Regions from separate parts of the Microbulbifer sp. TB1203 genome, predicted to be linked through region 1. Evidence: predicted binding sites of a transcription regulator. Region 1 holds the regulator's gene; each other region holds the start of a gene.
The links. The regulator LexA, encoded in region 1, represses DNA repair genes until DNA is damaged. The targets are predictions, from matches to a motif close to ACTGTNTNTANANACAGT.
Positions count from the first base shown of each region.

Region 2: a site for LexA is predicted at 1,666-1,683, ahead of ruvC (crossover junction endodeoxyribonuclease RuvC). Genes of this name have one in related genera too.
Region 3: a site for LexA is predicted at 2,850-2,867, ahead of PP263_RS07630 (ATP-dependent helicase). Genes of this name have one in related genera too.

Region 1 covers NZ_CP116899.1:1,556,019-1,560,297, forward strand. Annotated here, with positions in the region: gene PP263_RS06590 (TetR/AcrR family transcriptional regulator) at 98-730, opposite strand; gene PP263_RS06595 (DUF6763 family protein) at 862-1,173, shown strand; gene PP263_RS06600 (TIGR00730 family Rossman fold protein) at 1,211-1,852, opposite strand; gene lexA (transcriptional repressor LexA) at 2,038-2,643, shown strand; gene PP263_RS06610 (hypothetical protein) at 2,703-2,960, opposite strand; gene PP263_RS06615 (DUF6586 family protein) at 3,045-3,536, opposite strand; gene topA (type I DNA topoisomerase) at 3,533-4,279, opposite strand, start outside.
Region 2 covers NZ_CP116899.1:2,718,530-2,722,808, forward strand. Annotated here, with positions in the region: gene ruvB (Holliday junction branch migration DNA helicase RuvB) at 1-250, opposite strand, end outside; gene ruvA (Holliday junction branch migration protein RuvA) at 494-1,102, opposite strand; gene ruvC (crossover junction endodeoxyribonuclease RuvC) at 1,117-1,647, opposite strand; gene PP263_RS11370 (YebC/PmpR family DNA-binding transcriptional regulator) at 1,816-2,559, opposite strand; gene aspS (aspartate--tRNA ligase) at 2,637-4,279, opposite strand, start outside.
Region 3 covers NZ_CP116899.1:1,793,781-1,798,059, reverse strand. Annotated here, with positions in the region: gene PP263_RS07635 (DUF4919 domain-containing protein) at 1-531, shown strand, start outside; gene PP263_RS07630 (ATP-dependent helicase) at 603-2,831, opposite strand; gene PP263_RS07625 (sulfate permease) at 2,986-4,279, opposite strand, start outside.

The sequences.
Region 1 (4,279 bases):
CGCATTGATGGGACACATCCCTGTGCCCCACCCGCTTCGTGGGCAGCCTTCGGCTGTCCAAATTTGTCCGCATTCCGCATTCCGCATTCCGCATTCATCATTCCGCATTCACCTTAAGTATCGCCGCCGCCGCGGGCACCAGCCGGTCCAGGGTTTCCGGAAGGCTGCTCTGGGCGCCGAAATCTTCTCTCAGGATAGCCTCGATGGCGTCAAAGCTCGACAGAGTGAATACAGTGGCGCCCAACATGAAGTAGAGGCGCCAGTAGAAGGTCACCGGGTCCAGGTGCGGCAGCGCCCTCTCCAGCAGGCCGGCGAAGCGGCTGTAGCTGTCGCCGTAGCGGGAGACGATAAAGCGGCGCAGGTGCCCTTGGGATTGGCTATAGGCCAGCCCCAGCAGCCGCATAAAGCGCTGGGGATCGCGCCCCTCTGCCGCCAGGCTGCCGAGCCCCACCCGGTAGAGACTCTCCAGCAGCTCTTCCACCGTCAGCCGCTGGCCCGCCGCCTCACGGCGATCCAGTTCGCCGGCGAGACTGGCGGTAAAAGGCGTCAGAAAGCGCTCGAACACTGCCTGGATCAGTTCTTTTTTTGATCCAAAGTGGTAATTTACTGCGGCGAGGTTGACCCCGGCTGTGCTGGTGATGGTACGCAGGGAGGTTTCGGTGAAGCCGCGCTCGGCAAAGAGCACCTCAGCGGCGTCCAATATCCGGCCGACCGTATCCGTCTGGCTCATAGGAATTCGAACCAACAATTAAAACAGTTGTTTAGTGAAAAGGCAGATTAGCATATTCCGCGCCAGCAGGCGGTGTTGAACCGGTGGCGCGGACATTAAATTGAAGGGAAGAATCGAGGAGAAGGGTTGCCATGACTCATAAACGACCGGAAATTGGCAGTTGGTTCGAGAATATCGACGGCGGCCTGCTGTTCGAAGTGGTCGCGGTGGACGATACCATCGAAGTCCAATACGCCGACGGCACCCTGGATGAGTTCGACTGGGAACAGTGGCGGGAGATGTCGCTGGTCACGGCGGCAGAGCCGGAGGATGCCAACGCGGCCTTCGGCCTGACTGTGGACGACCAGTCACCGAATGCGCGGGGCTTCAGCGTGCCGGAGGATACCAACCCTCTCGACCACGTTGAGGGAGAACCTTTCGAGGGGACGGACGAGTCGTCCTGAGGCCCCTTGCCAAGAGAATGAAAACTGGAGGTTCGTATCACGCCTCCCGCCCCCTGATGTAATCGATAATGATCTCCGCCGCCTCCTCTACAGTATCCACCATGCTGAATAAATCCAGGTCCGAGGCGTCAATGCAGCCGCTCTCCAGCACCGTATCCATCAACCAGCCGTGCAATCCAGCCCAATAGCGCTTGCCCACCAGCACGATGGGAAAGCGCTGCACCTTCTGCGTCTGCACCAGGGTCAGCGCTTCGAACAGTTCGTCCAGGGTGCCGTAGCCCCCGGGCATACCCACAAAACCCACCGCGTGTTTGACGAACATAAACTTGCGCACAAAGAAGTAGCGGAAGTTGAGGCTGATGTCCTGGTAGGGATTGGCCGCCTGCTCGAAAGGCAGTTCTATGTTGAGGCCGATGGAGACGCCGCGCTGGGGCAAGGCACCGCGATTGCAGGCCTCCATGATCCCCGGGCCGCCACCGGTCATCACCGGTATACCTTCGGCGGCCAGCAACTCCCCCAGTCTGACTCCCTGCTGATATTCCGGAGTATCCTCTGTAAAGCGCGCACTGCCGAATACTGTCACGGAACCGGTGAGCGCAATCAGTCGTTCAATTCCATCCACCAGCTCGGACTGTATCCGCAGTACCCGCCAGGCTTCCGGCATTTTTGCGTCCAGCATTTTCTTTCCTTTTATTTGTCGCGTATCTCTTTCAACCAGCCATTTTCTCCCCTCCTCTACTTATAGCAGCTTAATAGCGACAATGGCGTTGCCGGCCGCCCACCGGCACAAAGATTGCGCAGGAGGCAAATCTGTATATAATCCCAGCAACTGTATATAAATACAGAACAACCTCAGGTGACCCTATGACCAATCTCACTGCACGCCAGGCCCAGGTACTTGAACTGATCAAGTCCTATCTGGAGGACACCGGCTATCCGCCCACGCGCGCGGAGATCGCCCAGGAACTGGGCTTTCGATCCCCCAACGCCGCGGAAGAACACTTGAAGGCACTTGCGCGCAAAGGCGCGATCGAGATGGTGGCGGGTGCCTCGCGGGGAATCCGCATTCCCGATTATCAACCGGGCCTGCCGATTGTAGGGCGTGTAGCCGCCGGCAACCCGATCCTCGCCGAGGAGAACATCGAGGATTACTGCGACCTTCCGGCAGATTTCTTTCACCCACCGGCGGACTACCTGCTGCGGGTGCACGGCATGAGCATGCGCGACGCCGGCATACTGGATGGCGACCTGCTTGCGGTACAGCGCACAGATCAAGTGCGCAATGGCCAGATAGTGGTGGCGCGGATCGAAGATGAAGTCACCGTCAAGCGCTTCCGCCGCAAAGGCAACCAGGCCACTGTGCAGCTATTGCCGGAAAACGAGGATTTCGAAGTGATTCAAGTGGATATGCGGGACAAGCGTTTTGCCATTGAAGGACTGGCGGTGGGAGTGATCAGGCAGAGCCCCTGATCAATTAACAATGACCAGGCTGGAGTAATCCCAATTGAACATTGGTAACTGGTCATTGATCAATGAACCGTGTGATTTACCGGGGTCCCCTCTTCGTCTTCATCGAAATAACCCGACTCCATATCGTCGATATTCTGTACAGCTTCTATGCCGGCCTCCAGCATGGCCCGGGCAATGGCGATTTTGTGTTCGCGTATGAAATCCAGACTCTCACTGGAGAAATGGATACGCACCAGCGGGTCCTCCCGGTGGCCGGCACGGCGCAGCGCCACATCGCCATTGGCCAGTTCAACAATTTCAAAAGTCTCGGAGGACATACCCTTCTCCCGCTACATCAATTTGTGTGCAGGGTAACATACAGAGGCCGGAAGCCAGAAATCGGACTTAAAAACTGCCCGCTCCTACCACTCTTCCATATGCGCGCGCTGGCGCCGCACCAACTCCACTAGCGCGGCACGCCATGCTTGCAAACGCTCTTCGCTGAGAGCCGGAATTTCGGCAGCGGACAGGTTTTGCAACGGAATCAAGTTATCCTCCCCGCGATTTCCTTCGCTCTTCCCGCCGGAGAACTTCCACAGCTGCAACCACGCGGCCTGCAGTTGCGACAGCCAGCTGTCAGGGTCCCCGAGCAGCTCCAGCAGTTCAGCGGCCTCCGCACAGGCCGTACCGCGGGCTGCGGCCCGCTCCTTGAGTTCAGACGCGGATTCCGGTTCGCAACCCAGTTGCAACTGAAACGCCAGCTCGCAGAGAAAGGCGCGGTAGGCGCGCCACAGCTGCACCACTGCTCCCTCCTGCACCGCCACCTGCCGCAACGCGGGCCCGGTCTCTCCATCCAGGAGCAGTTGGCTTTTACGCAGAGCGGACGCCACCGCGCCGGTGTAAGGATTGCTCATCTGCCCGCGGCCGCTTTCTTGTGTGCCGGCTTGCGCGTGGTACCACTGCTTCCGGACTCAATCTGCCACTTGCCGTCTCGATAAAAGGCGCGCCAGCCGGTGGCCTTTCCCTCTTCCTCGGACTGTACATACTGCTCTTGGGTCTTGCGGCTGAAGCGCACCACCGTATCCCGCCCCTTGTCGTCCTCGGTGGGCGCCGAAAACAGGAAGCTGTACTTGGGATCGATCTCGCTTTTGTGCGGCAACAGCTCTTTCACCAGTGGCGCGCGGGTCTCGCGGTTCTTCGGGAACTGGCTTGCGGCGAGGAACAAGCCCGAGGCGCCGTCGCGCAGGATATAGTGGTCGTCCACTTTCTGGCAGGGCAGCTCGGGCATGGGCACCGGATCCATTTTCGGTGGCGCCGGCTGGCCGTTCTTGAGCAGTTTACGGGTGTTCTTGCACTCTTCGCTGGTGCAGCCGAAGTACTTGCCGAAACGACCGGACTTCAGCTGCATATCGCTGCCACACTTGTCGCACTCGATCAGCGGCCCGTCGTAGCCCTTGATCTTGAAAGTGCCCTTCTCCACCTCGTAGCCGTTGCAATCCGGGTTGTTGCCGCAGATATGCAGCTTGCGCTGCTCATCCAGCAGGTAGCTGTCCATGGCGGTGCCGCACTTGGAACAGCGGCGCTTGTCGCGCAACTGGCGGGATTCTGCTTCTTCATCCTTGTCCGCGTCCACGGCCTCTTCGCCGGGCACCAGGTT
Region 2 (4,279 bases), 1.2 Mb from region 1:
CGCCCATCTCCGCGGCGATGATGTTCGCCAGGGTGGTCTTGCCCAATCCCGGCGGACCGAATACCAGGGTGTGGTCCAGAGCCTCGCTGCGCAGTTTGGCGGCTTGGATAAAGATCTCCATCTGCTCGCGCACCACCGGCTGGCCCACGTAGTCGGCCAGGGATTTTGGGCGCACGGCGCGGTCGTGCTGGTCCTCTTGGCCAGTGGGGCCTATGGGTTCGGGGGCGATCAGGCGGTCGGCTTCGATCACAGGGGGCTCCCCGAACGCGGAATGCAGAACGAACGCGGAATGCAGAACGAATGCGGAATGCAGAACGAATGCGGAATGATGAATGCGGAATGCGGAATACGCGCCGGGCCGCAGTGCCGGGTTTGAGTGCTGTGCCCGCGATCACACATTGTTGCCGCCGTCGGTTTTGATCGCGGCCATGGGCCGCTCCTACAGGGATAATTCATTTCGCATTTCGCATTCATCATTTCGCATTCCGCATTCCTAAGCCGGCGCCATACTTTTGAGGGCCAGGCGGATCAGGGTGGCGCTGTCGGCGTCCGGCTGCTCCTTGCAGGCCCTGGCCACCATTTTTGTGGCCTCGGTGGGCTTGTACCCCAGTGCCGCCAGGGCGCTCTCCGCCTCGCCGGCACAATCGATTTTCGGCGTACTGGCGGCCATCAGCGGGATATCGTTGGCATCGCCGACCTGGGGCGCCAGCTTGTCGCGCAGTTCGATCACCAGCCGCTCCGCGGTTTTCCGGCCCACCCCTGGCACCTTGACCAGCGCGCCGATATTGTCCTCCGCCACGCAACGCGCCAGGGCGTTGCCGTCGAGGCCGGAGAGAATCGCCAGCGCCATCTTCGGGCCCACACCGTTGACCTTGATCAGGGTGCGGAACAGCTGGCGATCCCCTTCGCGGATAAAGCCGTACAGCTGCTGCGCGGTTTCCGATACCGCCAGGTGGGTGTGCAGCTGCACCGCCTGCCCCAGGGGCGGCAGTTCGAAAATCGTGGTCATGGGCGCGAGCACTTCGTAGCCCACTCCCTGCACGTCCACCAGCAACTGCGGCGGCTGCACTGCGGCGAGGGTGCCGCTCAGTCTTCCGATCATGGATTGTCACTTCCTTAAGAAATCGTCAGGCGGCCGCGGCGAAAGCGCCCGCGGGCCCCGCCGGCGGCCTGAACCAGGGTCTGCGTGGTGTGCATATGGCAGAGGGCCACCGCCAGGGCGTCGGCGGCATCCTCCTGCGGCGAGGCCGGCAACTGCAGCAAGGTCTTCACCATATGCTGTACCTGCAGCTTGTCCGCCGCGCCGCTGCCCACGATCGCCTGCTTCACCTTGCGCGCCTCGTACTCCGCCACCGGCAGGTCCGCGCAGGTGGCGGCCACGATCGCCGCGCCGCGGGCCTGGCCCAGTTTGAGGGCGGAGCCGGCGCTCTTGGACATAAACACGTTTTCGATGGCCATCTGCGTCGGCGCGTACTGCTGCACTATCTGGCTCACGGCGTCGAAGATCAGCTTGAGCCGCTCCGGCAGCGGGCCATCCGGCAGGCGGATCACGCCACTGGCCACGTAGCAACCGCGGCCGCGCTGGATGTCGATCAGGCCGTAGCCGGTTTTGCGCGAGCCGGGGTCTATGCCCAGAATTCGGGTCAAGCGGCTCTCCAGTTGGTATCTGTATGTTTATATAGTGGCGGGAGTTTCCCAAGGTGGGGGGAAAGCGTCAAGGGAGTCGGTGGTCGGTCAGGATTGGAGGGGCGAACCTTGTGTTCGCCCAAGCGGGCCTGCGGCCCGCAAGCCGAGCTGGAGCTCGGCGCGCCCAGGTTATCCCAACTCCTCCATCACCTCGGCAGGGATATCGGCATTGGTATAGACGTTCTGCACATCGTCCAGGTCTTCCAGCATGTCCACCAGGGCCATTACCTTCTCCGCACCGTCCTTGTCCATCGGCACGGTGGTGGAGGGAATCATGGCGATCTCGGCGTTGTCCGGCTTGAAACCCGCCTCTGTCAGCGCGTCCTTCACCGGCATATAGTCCTGGAATTCGGTGGTGACTTCGATGCTGCCGTCTTCGTTGGTCTCGATATCCTCGGCGCCGGCCTCCAGCGCAGCCTCCATCAGAGCGTCCTCATCGACGCCCGGCTCGTAGTACATCTGGCCCTTGCGCGAGAAAAGGTAGGCCACGGAGCCGTCGGTGCCCAGGTTGCCGCCGCGCTTGGAAAACGCGTGGCGCACTTCCGCCACTGTGCGGTTGCGATTGTCGGTCAGGCACTCCACCAGGACGGCGACGCCGCCGACACCGTAACCTTCGTAGGTCACCGCCTCGTAGTTGTCACCCTCGGCATTGCCGGCACCCCGGGCGATGGCCTTGTCGATGGTGTCGCGCTTCATATTGTTACTGAGCGCCTTGTCGATGGTGGCGCGCAGGGTGGGATTGTCTTCCGGGTTGCCGCCGGCCTTTGCGGCCACGGTCAGCTCGCGAATGATCTTGGTGAAAATCTTACCGCGCTTGGCGTCCTGGGCCGCTTTGCGGTGTTTGATGTTGGCCCATTTGCTGTGTCCCGCCATCTATCTCTCCGGTATTGCTCCGTTGTGGCTCAATGTATTTTTGTCGTCACCCCGGCGCCGGAATGACGACAGTGCAGTTAACCGACCTGCTCTTCCTTCGGGCGCAGGCGGATATTCAGCTCGCGCAGCTGCTTGGCTTCCACCGTGCCCGGGGCGTCGGTCATCACGTCGGCCGCGCTCTGGGTTTTGGGGAAGGCGATGACGTCGCGAATGGAGTCGCTTCCGGTCATCAGCATCACCAGTCGGTCGAGACCAAATGCCAGGCCGCCGTGGGGCGGTGCACCGTATTTGAGGGCGTCGAGCAGGAAACCGAACTTCTCACGCTGCTCCTTTTCGTCGATACCCAGGGTGCGGAACACCGCCTGCTGCATGGACTGGTCGTGGATACGGATGGAGCCGCCGCCCAGCTCGGTGCCGTTGAGCACCATGTCGTAAGCTCGGGACAGTGCGTCCAGCGGTGCCTTTTCCAGCTCCTCCGGGGTGCAGGAGGGCGCGGTGAAGGGATGGTGCAGGGAAGTGAGGCTGCCGCCGTCCTCTTCCTCGAACATGGGGAAGTCCACCACCCACAGGGGCGCCCACTCTCGGGTGTACAGGTCCAGGTCTTCACCCAGTTTGCAGCGCAGCGCGCCCAGGGCCTCGGAGACCACCTTGCGGCTGTCGGCGCCGAAGAAAATCAGGTCGCCGTTCTCCGCCTCGAGCCGCTCGAGGATCGCGGCACGCACACTCTCGGGCAGGAACTTGACGATGGGCGACTGCAGGCCGTTCTCCAGGTCCGACTTGTCGTTGACCTTGATATAAGCCAGGCCCTTGGCACCGTAGATGCCGACGAACTTGCCGTAGTCGTCGATCTGCTTGCGGGTGAGTTTGTCGTTGCCGCCGGGCACCTTCAGGGCGGCCACACGGCCCTTGGGATCGTTGGCCGGGCCGGAGAACACCTTGAACTCCACCTCGGTCATCAGGTCCTTGATCTCCACCAGTTCCAGCGGGATGCGCAGGTCCGGCTTGTCGGAGCCGTATTTGAGGATTGCCTCCCAGTGAGACATGCGCGGGAACTCGCCCAGGTCCACATCTTTCAATTCTTTGAACAGACTGCGGATCATGCCCTCGGTGATGGACATGATTTCGCCCTCGCCGAGGAAGGCGGTCTCGATATCGATCTGGGTGAATTCCGGCTGGCGGTCCGCGCGCAGGTCCTCGTCGCGGAAGCACTTGGCGATCTGGTAGTAGCGGTCGAATCCGGACACCATCAACAGCTGCTTGAACAGCTGCGGCGACTGCGGCAGGGCGAAGAACTTGCCCTCGTGGGTGCGGCTGGGCACCAGGTAGTCCCGCGCGCCCTCGGGGGTGGCGCGGGTCAGGATCGGGGTTTCGATATCCAGGAAACCCTCGCCGTCCAGGTAGTTGCGCACGGCGGTGGTGAGCTTGGAGCGAAAGCGCAGATTGCGCTGCATCTCATTGCGGCGCAGGTCCAGGTAGCGGTATTTGAGGCGCACGTCCTCGCCCACCGCGGTGTGCTCGTCCAACTGGAACGGCGGGGTCTCCGCGCTGTTGAGGATTTCCAGCGCGGTGCCATAGATCTCCACTTCGCCGGTATTCATATTCGGGTTTACCGTCTCCGGCGAGCGCGCGCGCACGTGGCCGGTCACCTTGAGCACGTACTCGCTGCGTACCCGGTCCGCCTGCTCGAAGTGGGCGCCCGCATCCGGGTCGAACACCACCT
Region 3 (4,279 bases), 240 kb from region 1:
GAGGCACAGCAACTGTCCTTCACCCTGGATTTCAACCAGCTGCGCCGCGCCTTCGTGGCGTCGGCGGAATACAACCCCCATGGGGGTGTAAAACTGGCGGGATTGCCGGAGGCCTACGGCGCGGTGGAGAGCGCCGAGTTCGGGGACTGCCTGAAGCATGTGGACCGGGTGCTGGACAGCAACTACATGAGCCTTGAGGCGCATATGATCGGCGTGGTGTGCAGCGGCCAGGCCGGCGACTTCGAGCGGGAGGACCGCCACCGCTATATGGTGGAGGGCCTGATGTCTTCCATTGAAAGCAGCGGCGACGGCAGGACCCAGGACAGCGCCTACCAGACCATCAGTACGTCGGAGCTGCGCGGCTTTGTGCGCCTCAAGGGATTGCAGGTGCTGGACCAGGATATCGTCTACGACAGAGAGGGTATCTACGACAAGATGCGCGTGCGCGATCCGGAGTCCGGAGAGGAGTATCCGCTGTTTTTCGATGTCAGCCGGCAGTTTGCGAGCGAGATGGATAACCGCAAGGAGTAACGCGCTCTATTTACTTGTCATAGCGGCTTGCGCCGGCGGTAACGCGTTGTAGGAGCGGCCCGTGGCCGCTCCTACATCAGGAACTGCGAGAGTTTTTCCCAGTCGAAGCGCCGCGTCTTCCGGTCGCTGAACAGAATTTCCACCCGCTGCTCCTCCCATTTGATTACCCGTCCGTAACCGAGCTTGCGGTGGCGGATGCCCTCGCCCAGGGCCGGCTTGCGTATGGCCGCGCGCGGGGCCTCGATCTCTGGGTTGTAGTCGCAGGCCTCCAGATAGCGCAATGCCAGCCGGGTGACCGGCACCGGACTGTGCAGCGCCTGCGGGCGCTCACGCAAGGCTTCATCTACGAGTCGGCACAGCGGCAGCTGCATTTCCTCGAGGAACAGCGAGGGGCACTGCTGCGCCTCGCTGTTTTCCCCCGGCCGGGGATTTTCCGGGGTCAGAAGGTAGAGTTTTTGGCGCGCGCGGGTCACAGCCACATACATGAGCCGCCGCTCGCTTTCCACCGACGCCGGCGTGGAGAAATCCCGCTGTGGCTGGTAGGGCATATGGTGTCGGGTGAGGGAGGGGATGATCACCTGATCCCACTCCAATCCCTTGGCCTGGTGCATGGTGGTGATCTGCACCGCCTTGGCGGCGGTCTGTTCGCCCTCGCGGTGCTGGCGCTGCAGCTCGCGCAAGTGCGCCAGTGCCTCGGCGGGAGGGCGGCGCAACTGATCCAGGTACTGGCAGAAGGCCTGCACGGTCTGCTGTTTTTCCTCCCCCTGCTGGCGGGTAAAACTGTCGTCGCCGATGCCGTCGAGGTAGTCCAGAGCCGTCAACTGCCGACGCAGCAGCTCGCCCGCCTGGCCGCGCCACTGTTCGATCTCGGTGAGCAGTTCGGCGCGTTGGCACAAGCGTCTGGTCTGCGCTTTGCTCAGGGATTCCGGCAGCAGGCGCAGCAGGTTTTTTCCCCAGTCGCTGTCGCAGCGGGCCAGCTCGGTACACAGGGGCTCCAGCTGCGCCCGGGGGATGCGGATATGCGGTGCGGTCAGCCATTCGTAGAGTCCCCGCTGGCGCCGTTCCGCAGGCAGCTCGGCAAAGCGGCCAGCGGCGATATTCAAACTCCAGAACAGCGGGCGCAACTCCCGGCGGGACAGCACTGTGTTGCGATTTCCGGAACGGTAGGGGATATTGCCGGCGAGCAGCGCCAGCTCGATGGGCGCGGCCACGGACCAGAGGCGCACCAGGATGGCGATTCCCTTCAGCGATTCGCCGCGTTTGCGGCAGCCGCGCAAATGGTCCACCAGCCAGCGGCTCTCGTTGCCGGTGGCCACGGTTTCAATCACCGTCCGCTGTTTGCCGTTGGCGGATACGCAAAAAATATCCGCGCGCTCGCGATTGTTTTCGATAAAGTGGTTGGCGGCCAGGGAAAGGGCGTGGCCGTAGCGGAATGTGCGGCTCAGCTGGTAGACGTTGGACGGGGGAAAATCCCCGTCGAAAAATTTCAGCAGAAAGCTGGGCTTGGAGCCGCGCCACTCGTAAATGGTCTGGTCTGGGTCGCCGATGGCGATCACATTGCAGCTCTTGTTACTGGGGCGGCCATAGAGCACGCGCAAAAGGAAGTGCTGTACCTCGTTGATATCCTGGTACTCGTCCACTAGGATATCCTCGTAGTAACTGCCGTACTCCTCGGCGATTTCCGGGCACAGGCTGAGCAGTATCGCCGGGTCGTAGATCAGGTCCGCGTAGGTCACCGCGCCCTGGCTGCGTCGCCACTGTTCGAAGCTGCGGAACACTTTCAGGAAATACATGTACTCGTCGCCGAGTTTCAATTCCTGGAAGGCGCTCAGGTCGCCGGTGAGAATGGACTTGCTGTAGTCGATAAAAAATTCCGCGGCCTCGATTTCCGACTGCTTGCGCGCGCGGATGTCCTCCAACTCGTAGGGGGCCGCGCACTTTTCGATGGCTTTCCAGATCTGCAGTTGCACCGTGGGCTGGGGCAGGGGGGTGAGTCTGGCGGGGGCGATATGGCCATTGGCGATCATGCGCTGGTAGAGGCGGTAGCCGAGGCTGTGGAAAGTGTGCACCGCCGGCGCGGGCGCGCAGTCCAGCTGCTGCAGCCGCCGCTCGAAATCCTCCCGCGCACTGCGGTTGTACATCAGCACCAGCATGCGCTCCGCCGCCACCCCGGCCCGCAGGCGGTTCTTGATGTAGTGCAGCAGCGCGGTGGTCTTGCCGGAACCGGCCACGGCGATAATCTTTGCGTGGCCGCCGGGATGGTCGGCGACGGCCTGTTGTTCTTCCGTGAGTGGGTGCATGGGGACTGCCGATCAAATACTGGATATTTTACCAGTGCAGTGCGCCCTGTGCACTCCCCGCTGAGTGGAATGCCACTAAGTTACGAGAGTTGGCAGCAGGGCCTTCGCATCGAGGTTATCGCTCGAGTTACTGTCTCGTGCCACTCACCACTGATCACTCCCCACTGGCCTCCCCCCTGCGCAGCGCCAGTTCAGCGATATAGGAAGACAGGAACACCCGGCCGCTCAGTTCCTCCAGCAGGCGCGAGCGCCCCAGGCGGTCCAGTACCGGACCCTTTACCTCCGACAGGTGCAGGCGGATATTCCGGTCCTTCAGGTCCCGGTTCACCTGCTGCAGCCGCTCCAGCGCGGTACCGTCGATTCGGTTTACCGAAGACAGGATCAACACCAGTTCGCGCGCCTGTGGATGTCGTTTCAGCTCGCTCAGCAGGCGGTCTTCCACCGCGCTGATATTGTTGAAAAACAGGCTCTCGTCGATACGCAGGAAGAGTATTTCCGGCGATGTCTCCACCGTGTGGCGCAACACGTTGCGGAAATGCTCGGTGCCCGGCAACCTTCCCATCACCGCGATATGCGGGCGGCTGCTGTGCCAGATCAGGGAGGCGAAGGAGAAGCCTACACCCAGGCCGATGCCCGCCTCGATCCCGAATAGCATTACGCCGAGAAAGGTGCCGAGCATCGCCAGGCCGTCGGCGCGATCGTAGCGCCAGATACGTGCGAATCCCCGCATATCGATGGAGCTGGCGGCGGCCACGATGATGGTGGCGGCCAGCACGGCAATCGGCAGGTGGGCAAAGATTCCGGTGAGAAACAGCAGCACCAGCCCGATCATCAGGGCGGTGAGCACTCCGGCCATCGGGGATACAGCGCCGGCTTCCTCGCTGATGACGGTGCGCGACAGGCTGCCGGTCACCGGCATGCCGCCGGACAGGGCGCTGGCGATATTGGCGGCGCCCAGCCCCCGCAGTTCCGCGTCCGCGTCCAAGCGTTCGCCGCGCTTGGCCGCCATGGCCTGGGCCACGGACAAGCTGCCGATGAAATTGAGCAGGGCGATGATCAGTGCGGGCAGCAGCAACTGGTAGCTGGTATTCCAGTCGAAAGGGGGCGGGCGGATTTGTGGCAGGCCGGGGGGCAGGGGACCCACAACCGGCAGGAATTGCTCCAGGTCCAGCGCCACCACCAGGGCAGTGGCGGTAAGTACCACCGCCATGGGTATGAGCGAGGCCAGCAGCTGCGCTGCGTTTTTTCCCATTCCAAACCGGCACAGCAACAGCGGCAGCCAGAGGCGGGCGGCGATCAGCACCAGCAGCGCCGCCAGCCCCGTCCAGGTGGAGAGGGGGATGGCGTCCGGCAGATTGCGCAGGGTGGCGAGGACCAACTGCAGCGCGGTGACCCCGGTCGCAGGCACGCCGAGCAGGGTGTCTACCTGGCCGACAATGATCAGCACC